DNA from 2 places in the Aquabacterium sp. TM01 genome. Region 2 is predicted to be linked to the other one. Evidence: predicted binding sites of a transcription regulator. Region 2 holds the regulator's gene; the other holds the start of a gene.
What was found. The regulator NrdR, encoded in region 2, represses ribonucleotide reductase genes. The targets are predictions, from matches to a motif close to CACNANATNTNGTG.
Positions count from the first base shown of each region.

Region 1: AC3WW4_RS13150 (ribonucleoside-diphosphate reductase subunit alpha) is a predicted target of NrdR. The motif match lies at 4,220-4,233, and genes of this name have one in related genera.

Region 1 is NZ_AP046529.1:2,855,532-2,867,506, reverse strand. Features, by position in the region: gene AC3WW4_RS13155 (ribonucleotide-diphosphate reductase subunit beta) at 1-1,044, opposite strand, end outside; gene AC3WW4_RS13150 (ribonucleoside-diphosphate reductase subunit alpha) at 1,250-4,117, opposite strand; gene ampD (1,6-anhydro-N-acetylmuramyl-L-alanine amidase AmpD) at 4,344-4,934, opposite strand; gene AC3WW4_RS13140 (sigma-54-dependent transcriptional regulator) at 4,924-6,480, opposite strand; gene AC3WW4_RS13135 (two-component system sensor histidine kinase NtrB) at 6,477-8,303, opposite strand; gene AC3WW4_RS13130 (PP0621 family protein) at 8,317-8,580, opposite strand; gene AC3WW4_RS13125 (cytochrome C assembly family protein) at 8,588-9,454, opposite strand; gene ffh (signal recognition particle protein) at 9,487-10,860, shown strand; gene AC3WW4_RS13115 (DUF2726 domain-containing protein) at 10,940-11,839, shown strand; gene ftsY (signal recognition particle-docking protein FtsY) at 11,851-11,975, opposite strand, start outside.
Region 2 is NZ_AP046529.1:3,382,605-3,394,579, reverse strand. Features, by position in the region: gene msrA (peptide-methionine (S)-S-oxide reductase MsrA) at 1-87, opposite strand, end outside; gene AC3WW4_RS15665 (UbiD family decarboxylase) at 441-2,030, opposite strand; gene AC3WW4_RS15660 (transglycosylase SLT domain-containing protein) at 2,353-3,387, shown strand; ZMP/ZTP riboswitch at 3,460-3,604, shown strand; gene glyA (serine hydroxymethyltransferase) at 3,665-4,915, shown strand; gene nrdR (transcriptional regulator NrdR) at 5,011-5,493, shown strand; gene AC3WW4_RS15645 (type IV pilin protein) at 5,533-5,991, opposite strand; gene AC3WW4_RS15640 (pilus assembly PilX family protein) at 6,003-6,728, opposite strand; gene AC3WW4_RS15635 (PilW family protein) at 6,732-7,601, opposite strand; gene pilV (type IV pilus modification protein PilV) at 7,598-8,116, opposite strand; gene AC3WW4_RS15625 (GspH/FimT family pseudopilin) at 8,116-8,685, opposite strand; gene ribD (bifunctional diaminohydroxyphosphoribosylaminopyrimidine deaminase/5-amino-6-(5-phosphoribosylamino)uracil reductase RibD) at 8,805-9,956, shown strand; gene AC3WW4_RS15615 (riboflavin synthase) at 9,995-10,630, shown strand; gene ribBA (bifunctional 3,4-dihydroxy-2-butanone-4-phosphate synthase/GTP cyclohydrolase II) at 10,755-11,870, shown strand; gene ribH (6,7-dimethyl-8-ribityllumazine synthase) at 11,955-11,975, shown strand, end outside.

The DNA.
Region 1 (11,975 bases), 530 kb from region 2:
ACGGTTGGCGATGTAGCGCAGATAGCCCTTGAACATGGAGGCATTGAGGCCCAGCACGCCACGTGGCATGGTGTCCTCGGCATAGGCGTATTCCAGATCGACGGCCTTGAGGAACAGGGCCTTGATCTCGGCCTTGAACTCGGATGTCCACAAATGCGGGTTCTCGAGCTTGAGCTGGTTGATCAGGTCGATGCCGAAGTTGCAGTGCATCGACTCGTCGCGCAGGATGTACTGGTACTGCTCGGCCGCGCCAGTCATCTTGTTCTGGCGACCCAGGGCCAGGATCTGCGTGAAGCCGACGTAGAAGAACAGGCCTTCCATCAGGCAGGCGAACACGATCAACGACTTCAGCAGCGTCTGATCGTTCTCCGGGGTGCCGGTCTTGAAGTTCGGGTTCATGATCGCTTCGATGAAGGGGATCAGGAACTCGTCCTTGTCGCGAATGGACTTGACTTCGTTGTAGGCGTTGAAGATCTCGGACTCGTCCAGACCCAGCGACTCCACGATGTACTGATAGGCGTGGGTGTGGATGGCTTCTTCAAAAGCCTGACGCAGCAGAAACTGGCGGCACTCGGGGGCGGTGATGTGGCGGTAGGTGCCCAACACGATGTTGTTGGCGGCCAGCGAGTCAGCAGTCACGAAGAAGCCGAGGTTGCGCTTGATGATGCGGCGCTCGTCTTCGGACAGACCATTGGGGTCCTTCCACAAGGCGATGTCGCGCGACATGTTGACCTCTTGCGGCATCCAGTGGTTGGCGCAGGTGGCGAGGTACTTTTCCCAGGCCCACTTGTACTTGAAAGGCACCAGCTGGTTGACGTCGGTCTGGCCGTTGATGATGCGCTTGTCAGCCGCGTTGACGCGGCGGGTGGACGCGCTGGCAGTCAGGGGGGCGCTCAGTGTGGTGGCGCGAGGGACCGGTGCGGCCGAGGCGAAATCACTGATCGTCGGTGACGCCGTCGTGTTCCGTGCGGCGCCTGATGAGGGGGGCACAGAAACAACAGGGATTGAAGAGGCGTTGGAGGAATCGTCTTCCCAGACCAGCATGGTAAATATCCTATGGCATCAGATTATGGAAGGGTGTTGTGATAAACACCAAGCACTTCTTGACAGATGCGGCGTGAAGTTGTTGCAGCCGTGCATCGAAAACGTCAGAAGGTGCATGAATACGGGGATTCAAGGCGGCTGCAGAGACATCGGGCCTCGTCCTCAGGTGTGATGACGAGGCCCGATGCATGACCGCGATCAACCCTTACTGACAGGCTTCGCAGTCAGGGTTGTCGATGGAGCAGAACTTCACATCGCTGGCTGGCTCACTGGCTGCGGCTGTGGCCACAGGGGCGGCGTTGGAGACCGCGTTGAGCTGACCGCGTGACACGGTCGATTTCTCGGCGTGTGTGGCGCTCATGGTGCGCAGGTAATAGGTGGTTTTCAGACCCCGCACCCACGCCAGCTTGTAGGTTTCATCGAGCTTCTTGCCCGATGCGCCGGCCATGTAGATGTTGAGAGACTGCGCCTGGTCGATCCACTTCTGGCGACGCGAAGCGGCTTCCACCAACCAGATGGGCTCGACTTCGAAAGCCGTGGCGTACAGGGCCTTGATGTCCTCGGGCACGCGGTCGATGCGGCGTAGCGAGCCATCGAAGTGCTTGAGGTCCATCACCATCACGTCGTCCCACAGGCCCAGCTTCTTGAGGTCACGCACCAGGTACTCGTTGACGATGGTGAACTCGCCCGACAGGTTGGACTTGACCGAGAGGTTGCCAAAGCAGGGCTCGATCGAGGCGTCGACGCCGACGATGTTGGAGATGGTGGCGGTGGGGGCGATGGCCACGCAGTTGGAGTTGCGCATGCCGTACTGGGCGATGCGGGCACGCAGGGCATCCCAGTCCATCGTCACCGAGGTGTCGACCTCGACGTAGCCGCCGCGCTGTTCGGCCAGCAGCTTGAGCGAGTCGATGGGCAGGATGCCGCGGTCCCACAGCGAGCCACGGTAGCTGCTGTAGCGGCCACGTTCCTCGGCCAACTCGGTCGAGGCGAGGTAGGCGTAGTAGCAGACGGCTTCCATCGAGCGGTCAGCGAACTCGACGGCTTCGGCGCTGGCGTACGGAGTGCGCAGTTGATACAGCGCATCCTGGAAGGCCATGATGCCCATGCCGACCGGGCGGTGACGCAGGTTGGAGTCGCGGGCCTTCTTGACTGCGTAGTAATTGATGTCGATGACGTTGTCGAGCATGCGCATGGCGGTGCGCACGGTCTTTTGCAGCTTGGTGTGGTCGATGCCACCGTCTTTGATGTGCTGGGCCAGGTTGACCGAGCCCAGGTTGCACACGGCGATCTCGCTGTCGTTGGTGTTGAGCGTGATCTCGGTGCACAGGTTGGACGAGTGCACCACGCCGACGTGCTGCTGCGGCGAGCGCACGTTGCAAGCGTCCTTGAAGGTGATCCAGGGGTGGCCGGTTTCGAACAGCATCGACAGCATCTTGCGCCACAGGTCGGTGGCCTTGATGCGCTTGAAGGGCTTGATCTCGCCGCGGTCGGCCTTGGCTTCGTAGGCGGTGTAGGCCTCTTCGAAGGCGATGCCGAACTTGTCGTGCAGGTCGATGCAGGTGGAGGGCGAGAACAGGGTCCAGTCGCCGCCTTCCATCACGCGGCGCATGAACAGGTCGGGGATCCAGTTGGCCGTGTTCATGTCGTGGGTGCGACGGCGGTCGTCACCGGTGTTCTTGCGCAGCTCCAGGAACTCTTCGATGTCCAGGTGCCACGATTCCAGGTAGGCGCAGACGGCGCCCTTGCGCTTGCCGCCCTGGTTCACGGCCACGGCCGTGTCGTTGACCACCTTCAAGAAGGGGACCACGCCTTGCGACTTGCCGTTGGTGCCCTTGATGTGCGAGCCCAGGGCGCGCACCGGGGTCCAGTCGTTGCCCAGGCCGCCGGCAAATTTGCTCAGCAGGGCGTTTTCCTTGATGGCTTCGTAGATGCCATCGAGGTCGTCGGGGACGGTGGTCAGGTAGCACGACGACAGCTGCGAGCGGCGCGTGCCGGAGTTGAACAGCGTCGGGGTCGACGACATGAAGTCAAAGGACGACAGCAGCTCGTAGAACTCGATGGCGCGGGCTTCGCGGTCGATTTCGTTGAGCGCCAGGCCCATGGCGACGCGCATGAAGAAGGCCTGCGGCATCTCGATGCGCTCGCCGTCGTGGTGCAGGAAGTAGCGGTCGTACAGGGTCTGCAGGCCGAGGTAGTCGAAGTTCAGGTCACGTTCGTACTTCAGCGCAGCGCCCAGGCGGGCCAGGTCGAACTGGGCCAGCTTCTCGTCGAGCAGCTCCGCGGCGATGCCCTTCTTGATGAACTTGGGGAAGTACTCGGCGTAGCGCGTGGCCATGTCGGCGTGCGTCACCTCTTCGCCCAAAATTTCGCGGCGGATGGTGTGCTGCAGCAGGCGGGCGGTGGCGCGGGTGTAGCCGGGGTCGTGCTCGATGCGGGTGCGCGAGGCCAGGATGGCGGCCTTGTAGACCTCGTCGATCGAGACGCCGTCGTACAGGTTGCGCTGGGTCTCGGCCAGGATGGGCGCGGCCTTGACGTCGTCGCCCAAGCCTTCGCAGGCCGATTCGATCAGGGCTTGCAGGGCGGGCAGGTCGAGCGGGACGCGCTGGCTGCGGTCGATCACGGTGAGCGTGGGCAGGGCGGCGGCCTGTTGCTCAGAGGCGATCTTGGCGCGCTCCTGGGTGCGGCGCTCGCGGTAGAGCACGTAGGCGCGGGCGACCTCGTGGTGGCCGCCACGCATCAGGCCCAACTCCACCTGGTCTTGCACGTCTTCGATGTGGAAGGTGCCGCCGCTGGGGCGCGAGCGCAGCAGGCCGCGCACCACGGCCTCGGTCAGGACGTCGACGTCTTCGCGCACGCTGGCGGAGGCGGCGCCTTGCGTGCCGTGCACGGCCAGAAAGGCCTTCATCAGGGCGACGGCGATCTTGCTGGGCTCGAAGGCCACGACCGCACCATTGCGTCGGATGATCTGGTAGCCAGCGTAGGCGGACTGACGTGGCTCGGTGGCCACGGCGGCGGCGCCGGGCAGGGCAGAAGATGTGGGCGACAAGGTGCTGGGCGTGGACGTTTGCATGGAGTTCCCTTGGGATTCATCGGGCCGCACGACCAAGCGTGGCGGGCCCCAGATTCAGGCTTCCGAGACCGACAAGGGTTCGTGGAGGCCACTGCGTCAGAGCACTATATCTGGTGTTTTGCGAGGCTGCAAGCACTACAGGTAGTGTCCGGCGGATGCGGGGGTGTTTGGCGCGCCCGGTCGATTCACATCGGGAAAAACGGACTTCTCCCTCTGGGGAAGGCCCTCAGGCCTGAGCCTGACCCCATGGGAAAACCTGGTCCGGCCAGGTTGTGAGTGTTTGTAACTTTCGCCAATCGAAGGCGCATCCGGGGTCTTGTTTGCGACCCGGTGCGATGTGTTCGTGCCCCGCGACCTGTGTGATCGGGTAGTGCTGCGCGAGGGTGCGCAGCAGCTCGCTGAGGCGGGTGTACTGGGCGGCGTCGAATGGGTGGTTTTCCAGCCCTTCCAGCTCGATGCCCACCGAGTAGTCGTTGCAGTTGTCGCGTCCTTGCCAACTGGAGCGCCCGGCGTGCCAGGCCCGGTCGTCCACCGAGACGAACTGCAGCAACTCACCATCGCGGCGGATGACGAAGTGCGAGGACACCTCCATGCCACGGATCAGCTCGAAATAAGGGTGGGCGTCCCAGTCGAGCTGGTTGGTGAACAGCTGCTCGATCTCGGGGCCACCATACTCGCCAGGGGGCAGGCTGATGGAGTGGATCACGGCCAGGGTCACAGGCGTGTCCGACGGGCGTGGTCCGAAATTGGGCGATGGGACGGGACGCGCATCGCGCAGCCATCCGCCCGACCACAGGGGCTGGGCTTCACTCCACATCGGGATCGAAGCGTTCACCCAGCACCACCCCGTGATCGGTGATCTGCACACCGAGCCGGGCCATGCGATAGCGCATCTGGCGCAGCGACAGGCCCAGGCTGGCGCCTGCAGCGGTGCGGTTGAGGCGGTGCTTTTCCAGTGCCCGCACCAGGATGTCACGTTCGATGTGGTCGAGGTGTGTGGCCAGATCAGATGGCAGGGGCGGGGGCTCGGCCGTGACGGCGGTGAGCGGGAGACTGGTGGCAGGCTCGGCGTCGGCGGGCCTCACCCAGTCGCTCAACGGCACGGGTTCACGAGGTTCGCCGCAGGAGGGCGCGGGGGAGGAGGCCGCATCGCGTGCGCATGCGATGCCCAAGTCCTCGGCCTCCAGAACGGCGTGGTTGCTCAGGGCCACGGCACGCTGCAGCAGGTTCTCCAGTTCGCGCACATTGCCCAAGAAGGGGTGCTGCATCAAAGCCTTCATGGCCGTGGTGCTGAGCGTGGCGGGGGCGCACATGCCTGTTTCGTGAGCGATGCGCTCCAGGATGCGGGCGCTCAACTCGGGCAGGTCTTCCAGCCGCTCGCGCAGCGCCGGCAGGGTGACCTGGATGACGTTGAGTCGGTAGTACAGGTCCTGACGGAAGCGCCCGGCTTTCACCTCAGCCTGCAGGTCTTTGTGGGTGGCACTGAGCAGGCGCACATCCACGGCGACCTCCTGAGTGGCGCCCACGGGGCGGACGGCCCGCTCCTGGATGGCACGCAGCAGCTTGGACTGCATGGCCAGCGGCAGGTCTCCGATTTCATCGAGGAAGAGGGTGCCGCCGTGCGCAGCTTGGAAGAAGCCCTCGCGGTCTTCCTGGGCGCCGGTGAAGGCCCCCTTGCGGTAGCCAAAGAACTCGGCTTCCAGCAACTGCTCGGGGATGGCGCCACAGTTGACGGGGATGAAGGGGCGTTCAACCCGCACGCTGACGTCGTGAATGGCCCGCGCCACCAGCTCCTTGCCCGTGCCCGATTCGCCCCACAGCATGACCGGCGCCATGCTGCGCGCGACCTTCTCGATCAGGTCGCGTACCTGCTGGATGGGCGCACTGTGACCCGCCAGCCGAGACAGCGCGCGCGCGCGTGGCGGGGCGCAGCGTGCGGGCGTGGCCGGAGGCGAGATCGGCGTGCCTGGCACCGGTGTGGTCAGGGTGTCCGAGGCGATGGCGGCGGCCACCACGGAGCGGAACTGCTTGAGATCGACCGGCTTGGTCAGGTAGTCGTAGGCGCCGCTCTTGAGGGCGCTCACGGCATTCTCAGCTGATCCGTAGGCCGTGATCACGATGGATTTCTCGTGGCGTCCCGCCGCCTCCAGGCGTTGCAACAGCTCCAGGCCAGTGCCGTCGGGCAGGCGCATGTCGGTGATCACCGCGCTGAAGGTTTGATCCTGCAGGTGTTGCCAGGCGTCGCCCACCGTGCCTGCGGTCTCGACGTCATAGCCTTCGCGCAGCAAGGTCAGCTCGTAGAGGGTGCGCAGGTCCGGTTCGTCGTCAACAACCAGCAGGCGATGAAGGGCAGGGGGGCTCATGCGATGTAGGGGGAGGATCCCTCAGGTTCGATCGGCATCGTGACGAAAAACTCGTTGCGGTGGCGTACGGCAGCGGGGTGCTGTCGGTAGTCGATGGCCGCGCCATGGCGCTCGCACAACTCCTTGCAAATATACAGGCCCAGGCCGGTGCCCCGGCTGCGGGTGGAGAAGAAGGGCTCGAACAGCGACCGTTCGGTCTCGGCCGTCAGGGGTTCACCATCACTGGCCACCGACAGCACCAGCATGGCGCCATTTTGCCGGGCGGGTCGCCACGTCAGCGTGACCTCGATGGCGCCGGGTTGCCCGCTGCCATGGCGCAGGGCGTTGTCCAGCAGGTTCACCAGCACGCGCTGCAGATGCTCGGGCTCGAAGCGCACCTGCAGCGGACCAGTGGCTTGCTCCAGGTGCGGCGTGTGCACCTGCAGCAACGACTCGGGGCCGCCGCTCAGGCCGTGGGTGAGTCGCCATTCAGTACAGATATTCTGGACGGTCTCCAGCGGGTCGATGGCCGGTGCCGGCGGGCGTGCGCCGGGGGCGACGGCGAGGATGTCGTCGACGATGTGTTGAAGTCGGACGACGTTCTCGGCAATCATCCGCGTCAAACGATGCTGGGTGGGGGTGGTGGCGTCTTCGCCCATCAGCGCATTGGCTTGCGAAATCGCGGCCAGGGGGTTGCGAATCTCGTGGGCGATCCCGGCCGACATCCTGCCCATCGCCGCGAGCTTGTCCTGACGTTGGCGGGCACGCACGATGCGCAGGTCTTCCAGCCACAGCATGCACATGTCTTCGGCCTGAATGGCCTTGTGCCCCCGTGTGAAGCGCACCCGCACGCGCAGGTCGCGGCGGCTGCCATCGTCGAAGCGCAGCAGCACCTCCTGGCCTGTCTCTGCGTGCAGTGGTGTGTTCACCGCTTGGTCGACCGCCAGGACCAGTCCTACCCAGGCAGGCACTCCGCGAAGCTGAAAGGGCGCAGGGGGCGTGAGGCCTTGCGAGTTCAGCAGGCGACGTGCGGCCGGGTTGGCTGTGCGCACGCGGCCTTGCCGGTCCACCACCAGCACGCCCTCGCTCATCTCTTCCATCACCAGGCGGTTGAGCTGGGCCTGTTGGCGGGCCAGCTCCAGGCTGCCGCGTGCACTGCGCTCTTCGCGGGCCACGCGCGCGGCCAGCTCGCTGGCCAGGGCGGCAATGGCAAACAAGCCGAACCCGGTCAGGCCAGCCTCGGTCAGCTGGGCGCTCAGGTTCGATGTGAGGGTGCCTTGGATCCAGGCCGCCGCCAGCAGGTTGATCGAGCCCACGGCCGCCACGGCCAGGGCCACCACCCGTGGCATCAGCACACCGGCCATCAACACGGGCAGGGCCAGCAGGGCCTGTGCATTGAGCGTGGTGTTCATCAGATGCTGGAGCAGCGAAAAGAACGCCAGGTCCAGGCCAATGCTCAACACCGCCTGGCGCGGACTCAGCATCGGTGGGGTGTGAGGGTTCGGCGTGCGCTGGCTGGCCGTCGTGGAGGGCCAGGCCCACAGCAGCAGGGCCATGCTCGCGTAGCCTACCGCCGTGACAATCCAGATCAGCCCGCGGTTGCCCATCAGCCAATTGCCGGCCAGCAGCCCCAGCAGCACCACGGCGAGCAGGGCGCGTGCGCTCAGAAACGTGCGGTAGGTGCGCAGAAAGGGGCGGCTGTCCTGTCGGGTGGATGCGCCTGCCGCTGCATCGGCTTGGGTCGATGCCCAGGGGATGTCGGTGGGGTCCGCCCCGTCACCCGGGGTGCTGGGGTCGAAGTGTCCGAACCATGAGGCGGCGGGATCCCGGGGATGGGGAGGCATGTCGGAGGGCGCTTCAGCGCGAGGAGGGGCCGGCGTCGCGGTGGGCGGCGCTGCAATAGGGCTGTCCGGCCGTGTCTTGGCACGCTTCGCTGGCGGGCAGGTGGACGCCGCAATGGGCGCAGGCCACCATGTCTTCGACCTGGGGCGGCTTTGCTGGCCCAGTCGTTGCGGTGGGCGCTGCCGGCCGACGATCACGCTGGATCTGGCGCGCCCGTCGCAGGATGGGCGAGTACAGCAGCCAGACAATGAGCACCCCGATGAGCAGATACTTCAACATGGGCCCCTCAACCGGGTTGGCCGCGGTGGAGGATCACCTCCAGCACGAAGCGTGAGCCGACATAGGCCAGCAGCAGCAGCGCCGAGCCGGCCACCAGCCAGCGGATGGCGAGCCGTCCGCGCCAGCCAAAGCGCGCGCGCCCGACCAGCAAGGTGGCAAACACCACCCAGGACAGCACCGAGAACACGCTCTTGTGGTCCCAGCGCCAGGGCGTGGTGAACCAAAAACCCAGCAGCAAGGTGAGGGACAGCATCACAAAGCCCGCCCACACGAACTGCAGCGTCAAGGCCTCCAGGCGCAACAGCGGCATGCCCAGTGCCTGGCCACCATGGCGGGCGCGCAGGGGCAAGGTGCCTGAGGCGCTGGGCGGGGCGCGCAACTGCCGTTCGGCGTGGCGCCACAGCACGGCGTGCAGCAAGGCCGCCCCGAACAGGCCATAAGACGCAAAACCCAGCAACCAATGCAAGGGCGCCCAGGTGGCGCCATGCACCGATTGCATCTGCCCCGGAAACAGCCAGCCCAGGGCCACCGTGAGGGCCGCCAGCACCGCCAGCACCCGACGCAAACCCGGCAAGCCCAGGCGGCGACTCTCGAAGGCGTACACAGCCACGACCAGCCAGCTGGTGATCGACAAGGCCGTGCCAAAGCCAAAGCGCGCGCCCATCGTGTCACCGTGGGTGATCACGGTGTCCAGCACGATGGCCACCGCCTGCGCCAGCCATGCCACTGACAGCGCGACCCAGATCGGGCGTTCGTGACGTGCAAGACCCCCTGCGGCGCCTCCCGGCCAGGCCGCAGCGAAGAAATAAGCCAGTATGGCCAGCACGCTGGGCCAGAGAGCGGGTTGCGAGGGCAAGGCGGGCGATAAAATCATGGATCAAGTTTACGAGCACAAGCAGCGATTTCATGGCATCCAACCTCACAGAACGACTCAGTCGCCTGGTCAAGACCATGCGCGGCCAGTCCCGCATCACCGAAACCAACGTGCAGGACATGTTGCGTGAGGTGCGCATGGCGCTGCTGGAGGCCGACGTGGCGCTTCCCGTGGTGCGCGATTTCATTGCACGCGTCAAGGACAAGGCCCTGGGCCAGGAGGTTGTCTCCTCCCTGACGCCGGGCCAGGTGCTGGTCAGCATCGTGCAAAAGGAGCTCTCCGCCACCATGGGCGAGGGCGTGGCCGACATCAACCTGGCGGCCCAGCCCCCAGCGGTCATCCTGATGGCCGGCCTGCAAGGGGCCGGTAAAACCACCACCACGGCCAAGCTGGCCAAACATCTGATCGAAAAGCGCAAGAAGAAGGTGCTCACCGTCTCGGCCGACGTGTACCGCCCCGCCGCCATCGAACAGCTCAAGACCGTGACCGCGCAGGCCGGGGCCGAATGGTTCCCCTCGGCGCCCGAGCAAAAGCCCGCTGACATCGCGGCAGCGGCCATCGATTACGCGCGTCGCCACTACTTCGACGTGCTGCTGGTCGACACGGCCGGCCGCCTGGCCATTGACGAAGTCTTGATGGCCGAAATCAAGGCCCTGCACGCGCAGCTCAATCCGGTTGAAACCCTGTTCGTGGTCGATGCCATGCAGGGGCAAGATGCCATCAACACCGCCAAGGCGTTCAAGGAAGCCCTGCCGCTGACCGGTGTGGTGCTCACCAAACTTGACGGTGACTCGCGTGGTGGTGCAGCCCTGTCGGTGCGCCAGATCACCGGCGTGCCCATCAAGTTTGCCGGCGTCTCTGAAAAGATCGACGGCCTGGAAGTGTTCGATGCCGAGCGCCATGCCGGTCGCGTGCTGGGCATGGGCGACATCGTGGCCCTGGTCGAAGAGGTCCAGAAGGGCGTGGACATTGCCGCCGCCCAGAAACTGGCCGACAAGGTCAAGTCAGGGGCCGATTTCGACCTCGAAGACTTCCTGGCCCAGATCAGCCAGATGAAGAACATGGGCGGCCTCTCTGGCCTGATCGACAAGCTGCCCACCGAGATCGCCTCCAAAGCCGGCCAGGCCGACATGGACAAGGCCGAGCGCGACGTGCGCCGCATGGAAGGCATGATCCGCGCCATGACGCCGCAAGAGCGTCAGAAGCCCGACATCATCAAGGCCAGCCGCAAGCGCCGCATCGCCATCGGGGCCGGTGTGCAGGTGCAGGACGTCAACCGCATGCTCAACCAGTTTGACCAGATGCGCACCATGATGAAGAAGATGAAGGGCGGCGGTCTCTTCAAGATGATGAAGCGCATGGGCGGCATGAAGGGCATGCCGGGCATGGGCGGCATGGGCCGCTGACACGGCTTGTCACGCCTTGCGCGCAAGTTTCGATTGATTCTGCTGCGTGCCGCTGTTAGCGTAGGAGTGTGATCACTGCGTGCGCGAACAGAACATGATGGATTGGGTGTCGTTGTGGCCGGTTTTGCTGGTCGGGGGTGTGGGTGCCGTGGGCGTGGCCGCCGCCTGGCGTTTTGGCCGTTCTCGCCTGGCCGCCACCCAAGTCACCCGGCCTGCCTCACCCCAGGGCGGAGATCACCGCTCGCGCAAACAGGGGCGCCCGGCCGCCTACGACAGCCTCGATACCGTGATGGACTGGGAGCCTGGCTCGACCCGGTTGCTGACCCACGCTGAGCGCGAGGCCTATCACCTCCTGCGCAAGGCCTTGCCGGATCACATGGTCCTCGCCCAGGTGCCCGTGGCCCGCTTCATCAAGGTGCCCACGCGCAACTCTTATGCCGAATGGTTGCGCCGCGTCGGCTCACTTTGTGTGGACCTGGTGGTTTGCGACATGGCCTCTCACGTGCTGGCCGTGGTCGAAATCCGACAGCCCTCTGCGCAGGAAACCGATCGCACCCGCCGTCGCCACACCCGCATGGACAAGGTGCTGCGCGCCTCGCACATCCCGGTTCAGGTCTGGCATGAGGGTGCCTTGCCGGACCTGCTGCAGGTACGCGAAGCCATTTTGGGTGTGGATGCCACCCGCAATGACCCCGTGCCGCCAGTGATGCCGTTCTCAGAAAGCAGCCGCAGCCGGCGCGATGCCGACGCTGCCGCCGTGGTGGCCTCCATGCGCACGGGTGGCCACATGCAGGGCATGTCGGTCAAAGAAAATGGTCTGGACTTCAACCTCGACGACCTTGACGAGTCCGAGCAAGCGGGGGAGGGGCGCCATGCCGCCAGCCACCGCGATCCGCCGCCCTCTACCTGGTTCGACGACCTTGAGCCCACCATGCCGGCCCCGCTGGACGAGATTCCCCCGTCACAACGCTCGCGCTGACCATCTGTCTGTCAGGTCAGCAGAGCCTGTGCAAACTCGCGGGCCTTGAAGGTCTGCAGATCTTCCAGTTTCTCGCCTACCCCGATGAAATACACCGGCACGCTCTTGTGACGCTCGCGCGACCACAAGGCGATGG
Region 2 (11,975 bases):
GATGGCTTCGAGGCACCAAAAGCACCCGCCCGCCAAGGTGGCTTCCTCAATGGTGTCGGACGAGGGGGGGAGCGAGATGTTGGCCATGTGGGTAGGGAGAGAGCCCTGAAGGCAATGCTGCAGATGGGTCAGAGACTATGCGCCGGCTGCCCTGGCTGCACGCGTGCGGCAGAAGACCCTGATCATGGCGGTGCTTTGGGCGGCGGATGACAAGGGCCGCACCAGAGAGCCGGTTGGTGGCACCACAAACAGAAACCCCCGGACGAAGCCGGGGGTGGGGGCGGCACGAGGGCCGTCCATGGAAAGGGCAAAGATTAGGTTTGCTACTTCCCCAGACGCAGTGACTGCGCCTTGATGGTTTGCCTGCTTTGCAGACATCTGCAGATTAAGTCGGTCGTGGAGGCGAGGCCAATATTTTTTGTCTATGCGTTGGCCGGGCCTCATGCACCTTTCAGAATGCGTGCCACCAGGTCTTCGGTGCGCTGGCTCACGGTGTCGGGCATGGTGATGGTGCGCCCCCATTCGCGGCTGCTTTCCCCCGGCCATTTGTTGGTCGCGTCCAGCCCCATCTTGCCGCCCAGGCCGCTGATGGGTGAGGCGAAGTCCAGGTAATCGATGGGGGTGTTATCGACCAGGGTGGTGTCGCGCACCGGGTCCATGCGGGTGGTGATGGCCCAGATGACTTCTTGCCAGTCGCGGATGTTCACGTCGTCGTCCACGATGACGATGAACTTGGTGTACATGAACTGACGCAGGAAGCTCCACAGGCCGAACATCAATCGCTTGCTGTGTCCCGGATAGGCCTTCTTCATGCTGATGATGGCCATGCGGTAACTGCAGCCTTCGGGCGGCAAATAGAAGTCCACGATTTCCGGAAACTGCTTTTGCAGGATGGGGACGAAAACTTCGTTGAGCGCCACGCCCAGCACGGCGGGCTCATCGGGCGGTTTGCCGGTGTAGGTGGAGTGGTAGACCGGGTCCTTGCGGTTCGTCATGCGCTGCACTTCGAACACGGGGAACCAGTCCTGCTCGTTGTAGTAACCGGTGTGGTCGCCGAACGGGCCTTCCAGGGCGTGCAGGTAGCCACCGCGCTCCATCAGGGGCACGCCGTGTTCGCTCACGCCTTTGTAGCCAGCGGCGGCGGTGGGAATGTGGCCTTCCAGCACGAACTCGGCGCTAGCGGGAACTTGCAGATATTGATCCGCCTCGCCGACGCCCGTGTTGACCACCTCGGTGCGGCTGCCTCGCAGCAGGCCGGCGAACTGGTACTCGCTCAATGAGTCCGGCACGGGGGTGACGGCGCCCAGGATGGTGGCCGGATCGGCACCCAGTGCCACCGCGATGGGGAAGGGCTGGCCGGGGTTGGCCAGCGCGAACTCGCGGAAGTCGAGGGCCCCGCCGCGGTGGGCCAGCCAGCGCATGATCAGTTGCTTCTTGCCGATCAGCTGTTGGCGGTAGATGCCCAGGTTTTGTCGCCGACGCGGTGTGGGGACGCCTTGGGGGCCGCGGGTGACGACGAGTCCCCAGGTGAGCAGGGGGGCGGCGTCATCGGGCCAGCAGTGCTGGATGGGCAGCTCGGTCAGGTCGACCTCGCTGCCTTCGCGCACTTCGGCCTGGCAGGGCGCGCTGCGCACGGCGCTGGGCTTCATGTCCCACAAGGCCTTGGCCATCTGGATGAGCTTGCCGGCGTCTTTCAGACCGCGCGGGGGCTCGGGCTCCTTGAGGCTGGCGAGCACGCGGCCGATGTCTCGTAACTCGCTGACGTCGTCGGCCCCCATCCCGAGGGCCACGCGTTTGGGGGTGCCGAACAGGTTGGCGAGCACCGGGGTGGCAAAGGTGCGTGGCGTGTCTGTCGCGCCTTCCACCCGCCCAATTGGGTGGTCGAACCAAAGGGCGGGGCCGCCAGCGCGCAGCACGCGGTCGCTCACCGCGGTCATGTCCAGGTAGGTGGACACAGGCTCGCTGATGCGGGTGAGCTCTCCCTGGCGTTCCAGGCCGGATACAAATTCTCGCAAGTCGCGATATTTCATGATTTTTGTAATAAAGAAGTGTTTCTTTATGCTTGACTGGTTATTACAGGCTTGCCTAGAATCCGCCCCTGTTGGATCCGGTGACGATTTTTACCGGGTTTCCCCTTGCGCCGCACACCGTGGCGCACCGCTGCCAGCCCTGGCGTTTTCATCTGGGTCTGTACGTTGATGTACACGACAGACCCCCTTCGCGGTGGTGAGTGACTTGCACGGTCCCGCCATCTTTCCTGCCAGGGTCATTATCAATGCCGCATCTGCGCGGCGCGTGATCGAGACCGATTGCGTGCCCCTTGTGAGTGCGGCGGCGAAGAAAGGAGCACCCATGACAGCGTGTGAACGTGCAACGGCAGGCTTTGAGGCCGCCGTGATGGTTGAAGAAGTGGAAGTGTCGCAGGTGACGTTGGCATCGTCGCCCCGCCCCCAGGCTTGGCGGGCGGTTGTGCGGCAATTTGTGCAGGATGTGTTGTTGGGCTTGCGTCGCGTGAGCCACAACACCTTGGCCATGCTGGGCCTGGTGGCCGTGGTGGGCGTGGTCTTTCTGGCCGGCCGCCCCGATGTGCGTTACCGCCTGGAGCACCAGACCCTGGGATGGTTGACCGACCGCGCCACGTCTCGGGCCATGGCGAGTGACGATGCCGAGACAAGCAGTCACGACGTCTTGCTGGCCATGGCCGAGCCGGAGGCCATTCAGCGTGCCACCGCCACCGACCCGTCGGCCTTGAGCCGTCAGCAGGCCGCCGTGGCTTATTGGATTGCCCGTCGCTACAGCGTGGCCCCCGAGCCCATCAGCCGCCTGGTTCAGGAGGCCTGGGATGTCGGGCAACGCGTGGGGCTGGAGCCAACCTTGGTGTTGGCGATCATGGCCATCGAATCGGGCTTCAACCCGTTTGCGCAGAGCCATGTGGGTGCGCAAGGCCTGATGCAGGTGATGACCGGCATTCACCGCGAGAAGTACGAGGTGTTCGGCGGACGCAATGCGGCCTTCGATCCGGTGACGAACTTGCGCGTGGGCGTGCAGGTGCTCAAGGACTGCATCCGCCGTGCGGGCAGCGTGGAAGGGGGCCTGAAGTACTACGTGGGGGCCGCCAACATGACCCACGATGGTGGCTATGGCGCCAAGGTGCTGGCCGAGCAGGGCTTTCTGAGGCAGGTGGCCCTGGGCAAGCAGATCCCGGTGACCGTGTCCAACGCGCCACGCATGGTGGCCCAGGCTCCCGCGCCGGTGGCGGCCTCGGCAGTCCAGTCTGCGCAAGTGCCGGCCATGGCGACTCCGGTGTCGGTGGCGCCTGCGGCCAGCAGCGTCAAGCCGCCGGTGGCCAGCCCGGCCGTCGAGCAGGTGGCACTGCTGACGCTGTGAGCGTTTGAGTTCATGGCGGTGGGGCCTGAAGCCCCCGCACTGGCGCGAGCCGGGTCCATGCCGCTACAATGGAAAACGCTGCGCAACTGGCGATACATGGCGTGTTGCCGTCATCTTCTGACGGCGCCGCCTGAGGTGGTGAACCACCGGGGAGCGCAGCCAGCCCTAGGGGCTTCTAATGCCCGGGCTGAGTCAGCCGTTCGCCTGGGCAGCCCTCACACCTGATCTGGATGGGTCAGTGCTGCGGGACTTCAACCTTGAAGAGGACTGCCAAGTCATGTTTGACCGTGCCCAACACACCATTGCCAACGTTGATCCCGAGCTGTTTGCGGCCATCCAGGCTGAGAACCAGCGTCAGGAAGACCACATCGAGCTGATCGCTTCCGAGAACTACACCTCGCCGGCCGTCATGGAAGCCCAGGGCTCCCAGTTGACCAACAAGTACGCCGAAGGCTATCCCGGCAAGCGCTACTACGGTGGTTGCGAGCACGTGGACGTGGTCGAGCAACTGGCCATCGATCGCCTGAAGGCCCTGTTCGGCGCCGAGTACGCCAACGTGCAGGCCAACTCCGGCTCGCAAGCCAACCAGGCCGTGTTCTTCGGTCTGCTGCAGCCCGGCGACACCATCATGGGCCTGAGCCTGGCCGAAGGCGGTCACCTGACCCACGGCATGCCGCTGAACATGTCGGGCAAGTGGTTCAAGGTCGTCTCCTACGGCCTGAACGCCGCCGAAGACATCGACTACGACAAGATGGAAGCGCTGGCGCGTGAGCACAAGCCCAAGCTGATCATTGCCGGTGCATCGGCCTTCGCCCTGCGCATCGATTTCGAGCGCTTTGCCAAGATCGCCAAGGAGATCGGCGCTTACTTCATGGTGGACATGGCCCACTACGCTGGCCTGATCGCCGCGGGCGTGTACCCCAACCCGGTGCCGTTTGCCGACGTGGTCACCTCCACCACCCACAAGAGCCTGCGCGGCCCGCGTGGCGGCATCATCCTGATGCGCGGTGAAGAGATCGCCAAGAAGATCAACAGCGCCATCTTCCCGGGCATCCAGGGCGGCCCGCTGATGCACGTCATCGCTGGCAAGGCCGTGGCCTTCAAGGAAGCCGCCTCGCCCGAGTTCAAAGCCTACCAGCAACAGGTGGTCAAGAACGCCGCCGCGCTGGCTGACACCCTGACGAAGCGCGGCCTGCGCATCGTTTCGGGCCGCACAGAAAGCCACGTGATGCTGGTGGATCTGCGTCCGAAGAACCTGACTGGCAAGGAAGCCGAAGCCATCCTGGGCCAAGCGCACATCACCTGCAACAAGAACGGCATCCCCAACGACCCGCAAAAGCCGTTCGTGACCTCGGGCATCCGCCTGGGCTCGCCCGCGATGACCACCCGTGGTTTCAAGGAAGAGCAGGCCGTGCAGGTGGCCAACCTGATCGCCGACGTGCTGGACAATCCGCACGACGAAGCCACCCTGGCTCGCGTGCGTGAGCAGGTGTCGGCCCTGACCAAGGCCTTCCCGGTCTACCGCTGAGCGCTGACGCTTTGATGCGTGCGTGATTCGGAACCCGGCCTGGATGTGATGTCCTCGCCGGGTTTTTCTTGTCTTGAACCGAGAGAGCCAAACCCATGCGTTGCCCTTTTTGCGGACACCACGACACCCAGGTCGTGGAAACGCGTGATTCTGACGAGGGCGACTCCACCCGTCGCCGTCGTAAATGTCATGGCTGCGACAAACGCTTCACGACCTATGAGCGGGCGGAAATCGACCTGCCGGCGATCGTCAAGCGCGATGGTCGCCGCACCGACTACGACCGTGCCAAGCTCAAGGGCTCGATGCTGATTGCGCTGCGCAAGCGGCCGGTCAGTGCCGAGGCACTGGAAGGGGCGCTGGAGTCGATCGAGGCCAAGTTGCGCCAGTGCGGCGAGAAGGAAGTGAACTCGACACAGTTGGGCGAGTGGGTGATGCGCGAGTTGCGCAAGCTCGACAAGGTGGCCTATGTGCGCTTTGCCTCGGTGTACCGCAGCTTTGACGATGTCAGCGAGTTTGTGGCGGCGATCAAGGAGACGGGCAACAAGCGCGGCGCCAAGGATGGGGCGAGCGAGGACTGATCGGGAGATCGGTGAGGGGCGGGGCCGACGCGTTTGCGGCTAGCGCCAGCATTGGGTCATGCTGACCGTGCTGCCGGTGATGCCACGGGCGTGGTGCTGATTCAGGGTGAGGCTGCCACAAGGGTCGTGGGCCATGGGGCCGGTGGCCACCGGGGTCGCGCTCAGGGTATAGCTGCCGCTGTCGGCCTGGGTGACGCTGATCACGTAGTGCGCTGAGCCCTGGCGCGGTGACTGGTTCAGTGGGGCTGGCAGGCTCACGAGCGGCGCCGTGGCATCCCCTGTGTCGTAGCGGTGGTGGGCGGCGTAGTGGCGCTGCATGAAGAGCGCTGCATCCATCAAGGCGGCCTGGGCATCGGCGCGGTGTGCGCGGTACAGGTGTGCTGCGTAGCTGGGATAAGCCACAGCGGCGAGCACACCAAGGACGGCCAGCACGGTCAGCATTTCTACCAGGGTGAAGCCTGTCTGGCGGTGGGGTGGGCGCAGGGGGAGGTGTCGCATGGGGCGGGGGATCAGGGTGTGGGCGGGTTGAGGAGGGCGCGCCAGACCCGGCTGTACAGGCGTGGGCTGGCGGGTGGAGCGACCGCAGTGACCGACGTGGCTGTGACCGTGGCGACGGCGGGTGCGGGTGCGGGTGCGACGCTGGCTGTGGCAGGTGAGGCGGGAGCGGTCTCAGGTGCAGGCGCGTCCGGACACAGCGCCGTGCCCGGGATGCAGCGGTGCACCACGGACTGCACCCAGGCCATGGCGCCGCGGGTGGTGCGTCCGGCAGGGTCAGCCTGGTGATCCGGGCTGAAGCCTCGTGCTGTGACGGTGATCAGATCGGGGTGGGCCGGATGGGTTTCGAGCAGGCATTGCGGCCGGAAGGCCGGCACAAAGGCGCTGTCGGCGGAACTCATGGCGCTGGCAGGCACGGTGTGGGCCAGGGCGTGGCTGCCGTGCCAGGTGGACCAGAGTGTCCACAGCGCCGGGCTGGATGACACGGGGGCGGGGTGCACGGTGAGGGCTGGCGGGATCTGCAAGAGGGCCTCTTCACAGTGACGCAATCCGATGTGCGCCGCTTCCTTGGCCAGGCTTTCGAGTCGCACGTTGTGCGTGATCTGTTCGGCACTGAGGGCCGCGCGGAGCGAGGCGCCGGAGACCAGGCTGATCACCGCCAGCATGACGAGGACGACGATCAGGGCGATGCCGTGCGGGTGGGCCTCGGGCTGCCGGTGGGGTGGGCGGTGGTCAGGCATGGGTCACAGCGGATTGGGCAGGCTCACCGTGGTGTGAAAGGCGCGGTAAAGGCGTCGATCCGGTGCGGTCTGGCTCAGGCCTTGGCAGTTGGTGTAGGTCATGACGGTGTCTTGCACTTCGAGTTCGCTGCGCAGCACCAGACACAGTCGCACCGCCTTCACCTGGCGCCACAAGGGCGACGTCGATGGGGGCGTGGCCGTGCCGCTCACCTCTTGCGCGGTGAGGTAACGCAGCGTGAGGGCATCCGGGTTGCTGGCGGCCGGGGTAGCGATCCCATAGCGCAGATCCAGGTCCACGATGTGGTCGACCAGGGGTTGGGAGACGCTGTGGCCATTGCCACGGCAGGACAGGGTGTGGTTATCGACGAAGTAGCGGTTGTCGGCCAGGTGGTGGGTGCCATCGATCAGGGGCGTGCTGTTGCCCAGGCAGTCGGTGGGTGTGCCCGCAGCCGTGGCCAAGGTGTTGCGCGTGTCCGCCTCGTAGCGCACGACGAGGGCATCGGGTTGGTCAGGGTCGTTGTGGCACACGAGGTCGGGCAACTGGGGGTGTCCGAGGCTGGCGTTGGTGATGCCGCCTGTGCAGCCGAAGAGACCTTGGCCGGTGAACGCGCGCGTCATCTGCCCAGCGCTGTCAAGGCCCGTGGGTGTGCTGTAGCCGGCCAGGGCGATCTGGGCGCGCAAGATGGACAGGGCCACGCTCGCGTCTTCGGTCATCTGCGTCACCGCCTGGGTGCTGCGCAAGGCATGGCCGGAGCTCAGGTACAGCGCCAGGGCCGCCGCGATCACAGTCAGGCCCAGGGTGAGGCCCACCAGCAGCTCGACCAGACTCAGGCCGCGCTGCCTGCGTGAGAGGAGGGCAAGGGGTGAGCTCACAGGGCGATCCGAAGGTAGAGGCAGCGGGTGTGGGCGCCCAGGCTCAGGCCGGTGGGGCAGCTGTCATGCGCCTGGGTGCCGGCGTGGTCGGCGTCGTCCCAGATCACCCAGACGTCGGCTTGTGTGCCGATCGTGCGCACGTGGCCCCGCCCCTGGGGTAGGCTGCCCGCGAGCTGTTGTTGCCATTGCGCCAGATCCGCAGCGGCCATCTCGTCGAAGGTGCACACCGCTGGGCCTTGGCACGTCGAGGTCGGGAGCGTTGCTGCTGTCGTGGCAGTGGCGGTGAGATCGTAGGCCTGCCAGTGGCCCAGAGGGGCGGGGTTGGCGCGCATGCGATCCGCCAGGTCGTGGGCCAGCAGGGTGGCCCGTGCGCGTGAATCGGTGGTCTGGCTGTGCTGGATGGCGTGCGCCTGCATGGCGGTCATGGCCAGCACGCCAAAAGACATCAGCAGCATGGCCATCAGCACTTCAACGAGGGTGGCGCCGTGCTGGCGCGCCATGAAGGGGTGGGGCATCAGCAGACTCCCGGCAGAACACGCACGCGGCCGGACACGGCCAGGCGCACGCAGCGTTGGGGCGATGGGGTGGTGGCCCGGGCGTACGACAGAGGCTGAACGAGAAAGCTGGCGTTGTTTGCCACCGCCAGCCCGACACCGCCAAAGGTGATGGCGGGTTTGCTGTGCGCCAGCATCAGACCGATCGTCGGGGGCAGTGCCTGCTGCAGGTGCAGCAGCGTTTCGTGCGCATCCTTGATCTTGTTGCCGTTGGCATCGTCAAAGATCAACCAGCCCGTCGACCAATTGGTGCTGACGTTGGCGCAGACCGGTGCAGGGGCATTGGGGTTCGGTGTGTTGCAGATGGTGACGCGCTGGTGGCGTTTGACCGCTTCCGCGCGGGCCAGGCGCAGGGCATCGGCGAGGGCGCCGGCCTGGGTGGCCACCTGGCGCTGATCGAGGAGTGCACGCAGGCCGGGGGCACCGAGCGCAGCCAGCGTGCCGAGGATGGCCAGCGTGACCAGGAGTTCGAGCCAGGTGAAGCCGCGTGGCACCGCATGGGGCAGAAGTTGGGGAGGAGGGCAGGACATGCGCCGCATTCTTGGCAAGGATCCAGGGTGTGAAAGCCTGTTCCCCAGAAGGGGCGGGAGTGGTTTGCGTCAAAATCGCCCCCATTCCCCCTTCGAGGGGCACCCCAAGGGATGAACTGGTGCAGACCTTTTGCAACAACAGCGATGAGCTTCATGTAACCCAGGCGGTCGCGCTGGCACGGCGGGCCATCGGCCTGTCGGACCCCAACCCGCGCGTGGGCTGTGTGCTCACCGACGCTGAAGGGCAGGTGATCGGGGAGGGGCACACGCAGCAGACGGGTGGCCCCCATGCCGAGGTGATGGCCTTGCGCGAGGCACAGGCTCGCGGGCACAGCACCCGCGGGGCGACCGCCTATGTGGCGTTGGAGCCGTGCTCACACCATGGGCGCACGCCCCCATGTGCCGAAGCCCTGGTGCGTGCCGAGCTGGCGCGGGTGGTCGTGGTGCTGATGGACCCCAACCCCCTGGTCGCCGGGCAGGGGGTGGCGCTGTTGCGCGCTGCAGGCATCACGGTCGAGGTCTTGCCGCCGGATCATCCCCAGGCCGTGGCCATGCGCGAGCTGAACATCGGCTTTCTCTCGCGCATGGTGCGTCACCGCCCCTGGGTGCGCATGAAGATCGCCGCCTCGCTGGACGGCCGCACGGCGCTGGACAACGGTGACAGCCAATGGATCACCACGCCCCAGGCCCGTGCCGACGGTCAGGTGTGGCGCGCCCGTGCCGGCGCCGTGCTCACCGGCATCGGCACGGCGATCGATGACGATCCGCGCCTGGATGTGCGGGCCATTGAGGTGGCCCGTCAGCCCCTGCGTGTGGTGCTGGATTCGCGCTGGTGCCTGCCGCCCTCGGCGCGCCTGCTGCCGCCGCCCGGCGAGGTGCTGGTCTACGGTCTGGCCGACGAGTCGGGCGAGGCGCAGGCCGCGCGCCTGGCCTTGGCCGCCGCTGGCGCCAGCGTGGCCATGGTGCCGGCCGATGCCAGTGGCCACCACTTGGACCTGGGCGCCGTGATGACCGACCTGACCGCGCGCGGCATCAACGAGTTACACGTGGAAGCCGGTGCACGTTTGAACGCCGCCCTCATCGAAGGCGACTGGGTGGACGAGTACCTGTTGTACCTGGCACCCAAGCTGGTGGGTCCCGGACGGGGGCTGGCCGCCTTGCCCCCCCTGTCGCGCATGGCAGATGCACGCACCCTGACATTCCACGCGGTCGAGCAGGTGGGCGAGGATCTGCGTATCCTTGCGCGACCCGCAGGCCGGGCCGATTTCTGATCACGTCTTCTTCAATTTTTCTGGATGGGTTTTGCACCATGTTCACCGGCATCATCACTGGCGTGGGCCAGATCGTCGACTCCCAAGCCCTGGGCGCTGACGCCAGCCATGGCCGTCGCCTGACCCTGCAGACCCCTGCGGGCTACCTGGACGGCGTGGGGCTGGGTGACAGCATCGCCATCAACGGTGCCTGCATGACCGTGACCTCGTTTGACGTGGCCGCCGGCCTTTTCACCATCGATGTGTCGGCCGAAAGCCTGGCGCGCACCGTGGGCCTGGACCAGCTCGGCACGGTCAACATGGAGCAGGCCCTGCGCTCGCACGACCGCCTGGGCGGCCACATCGTCACCGGACACGTTGATGATGTGGGTGAGGTGGTGGTGTTCGAGCCGGTGGGCGAGTCCTGGTTGCTGCAGATCCGCGCGCCGCGTTCGCTGGCGCGCTTCCTGGCCTACAAGGGTTCGATCACGGTCAACGGCGTGAGCCTGACGGTCAACAGCGTGCAAGACGCCGCCGACGGCAGCACCGTGTTCAGCATCAATCTGATCCCGCACACCCTCGAGAACACCGCCTTGGGTACCTTGAAGGTCGGTGCCAAGGTGAACCTGGAGGTGGACCTGATCGCCCGCTATGTGGAACGCATGCTCGGCGCCGAAGGCAAGCTGAGCGCCTGATCCCCCTCACCAACTCCCCACAGATGTGAAGAAGCGCCGTCCTGGCGCTTTGGAAGGCCTGTTTTCGATGGGGACGCCTGTGTCGTGTCCTCTGATCCGGGCCTGAGAAGCCTACAATCGCGCCATGCCCATTTCTCCTATTCCTGAGCTGATTGCCGAACTCGCTGCCGGTCGCATGGTCATCCTGGTGGATGAAGAAGACCGCGAAAACGAGGGCGATCTCGTCATTGCATCCGAGCACGTCACGCCGGAGGCCGTCAATTTCATGGCCAAGTACGGCCGGGGCCTGATCTGCCTGACGCTGACGCGCGAGCGTTGCGAGTTGCTGCAACTGCCCCCGATGGCCACCCGCAACGGCACCAAGCATGGCACGGCCTTCACCGTGTCCATCGAGGCGACCACCGGCGTGACCACCGGCATCTCGGCCGCCGACCGCGCCCGCACCGTGCAGGCCGCCGTGGCCCGTGATGCCAAGCCGACGGACCTGGTGCAACCTGGGCACATCTTCCCGCTGCAGGCGCAAGACGGTGGCGTGCTGATGCGCGCCGGCCACACCGAAGCCGGTTGCGACATGGCGCGCATGGCCGGCCTGACCCCCTCGTCGGTGATCTGCGAAATCATGAACGACGACGGCACCATGGCCCGTCTGCCGGACCTGGAGGTGTTTGCCAAGGAACACAACCTCAAGATCGGCACCATCGCCGACCTGATCCAGTACCGCAGCCGCAACGAATCCCTGATCGAACGCCTGGGCGAGCGCACCATGCAGACCCCCGAGGGCGCGTTCGAGACCTCGGTGTTCCGCGACCGCACCGGTGCCGTGCACCTGGCGCTGACCGTGGGCAACTGGACCCCTGACGACGAGGTGCTGGTGCGCGTGCACGAGCCCCTGTCGGTGATGGACTGGCTGGATGCGGGCAACAGCGCGCATGCCTGGCCTCTGCCCAAGGCCCTGGCCGCTGTGCGCGAAGCCGGCCGTGGCGTGGTGGTGCTGCTCAACGCGGGCGACGAAGCCGAGCGCTTGCTGGAGCGCGCCTTGCCGACCGAGCCGCAGGCGCCGGTCAAGCAGCCGGTGGACCTGCGCACCTACGGTGTCGGCGCCCAGATTTTGCGCACGCTCGGGGTGCAGCGCATGCGTCTGATGGGCAATCAGCGTCGCATGCCCAGCATGGTCGGCTACGAACTGGAGGTCGTTGGCTTCCTGACGGCCGATGGCGCTCGACTGGACCCGTCCAGCTGAGGGCGCGCCGGCGAGGCGCCGGACCCGCTCTGACTTGCTGCTCTTTTTTTCTGATTCTTCGCTCTTTTTTCTGGATCACACACTATGCAAGGCGCTGACAAAGGA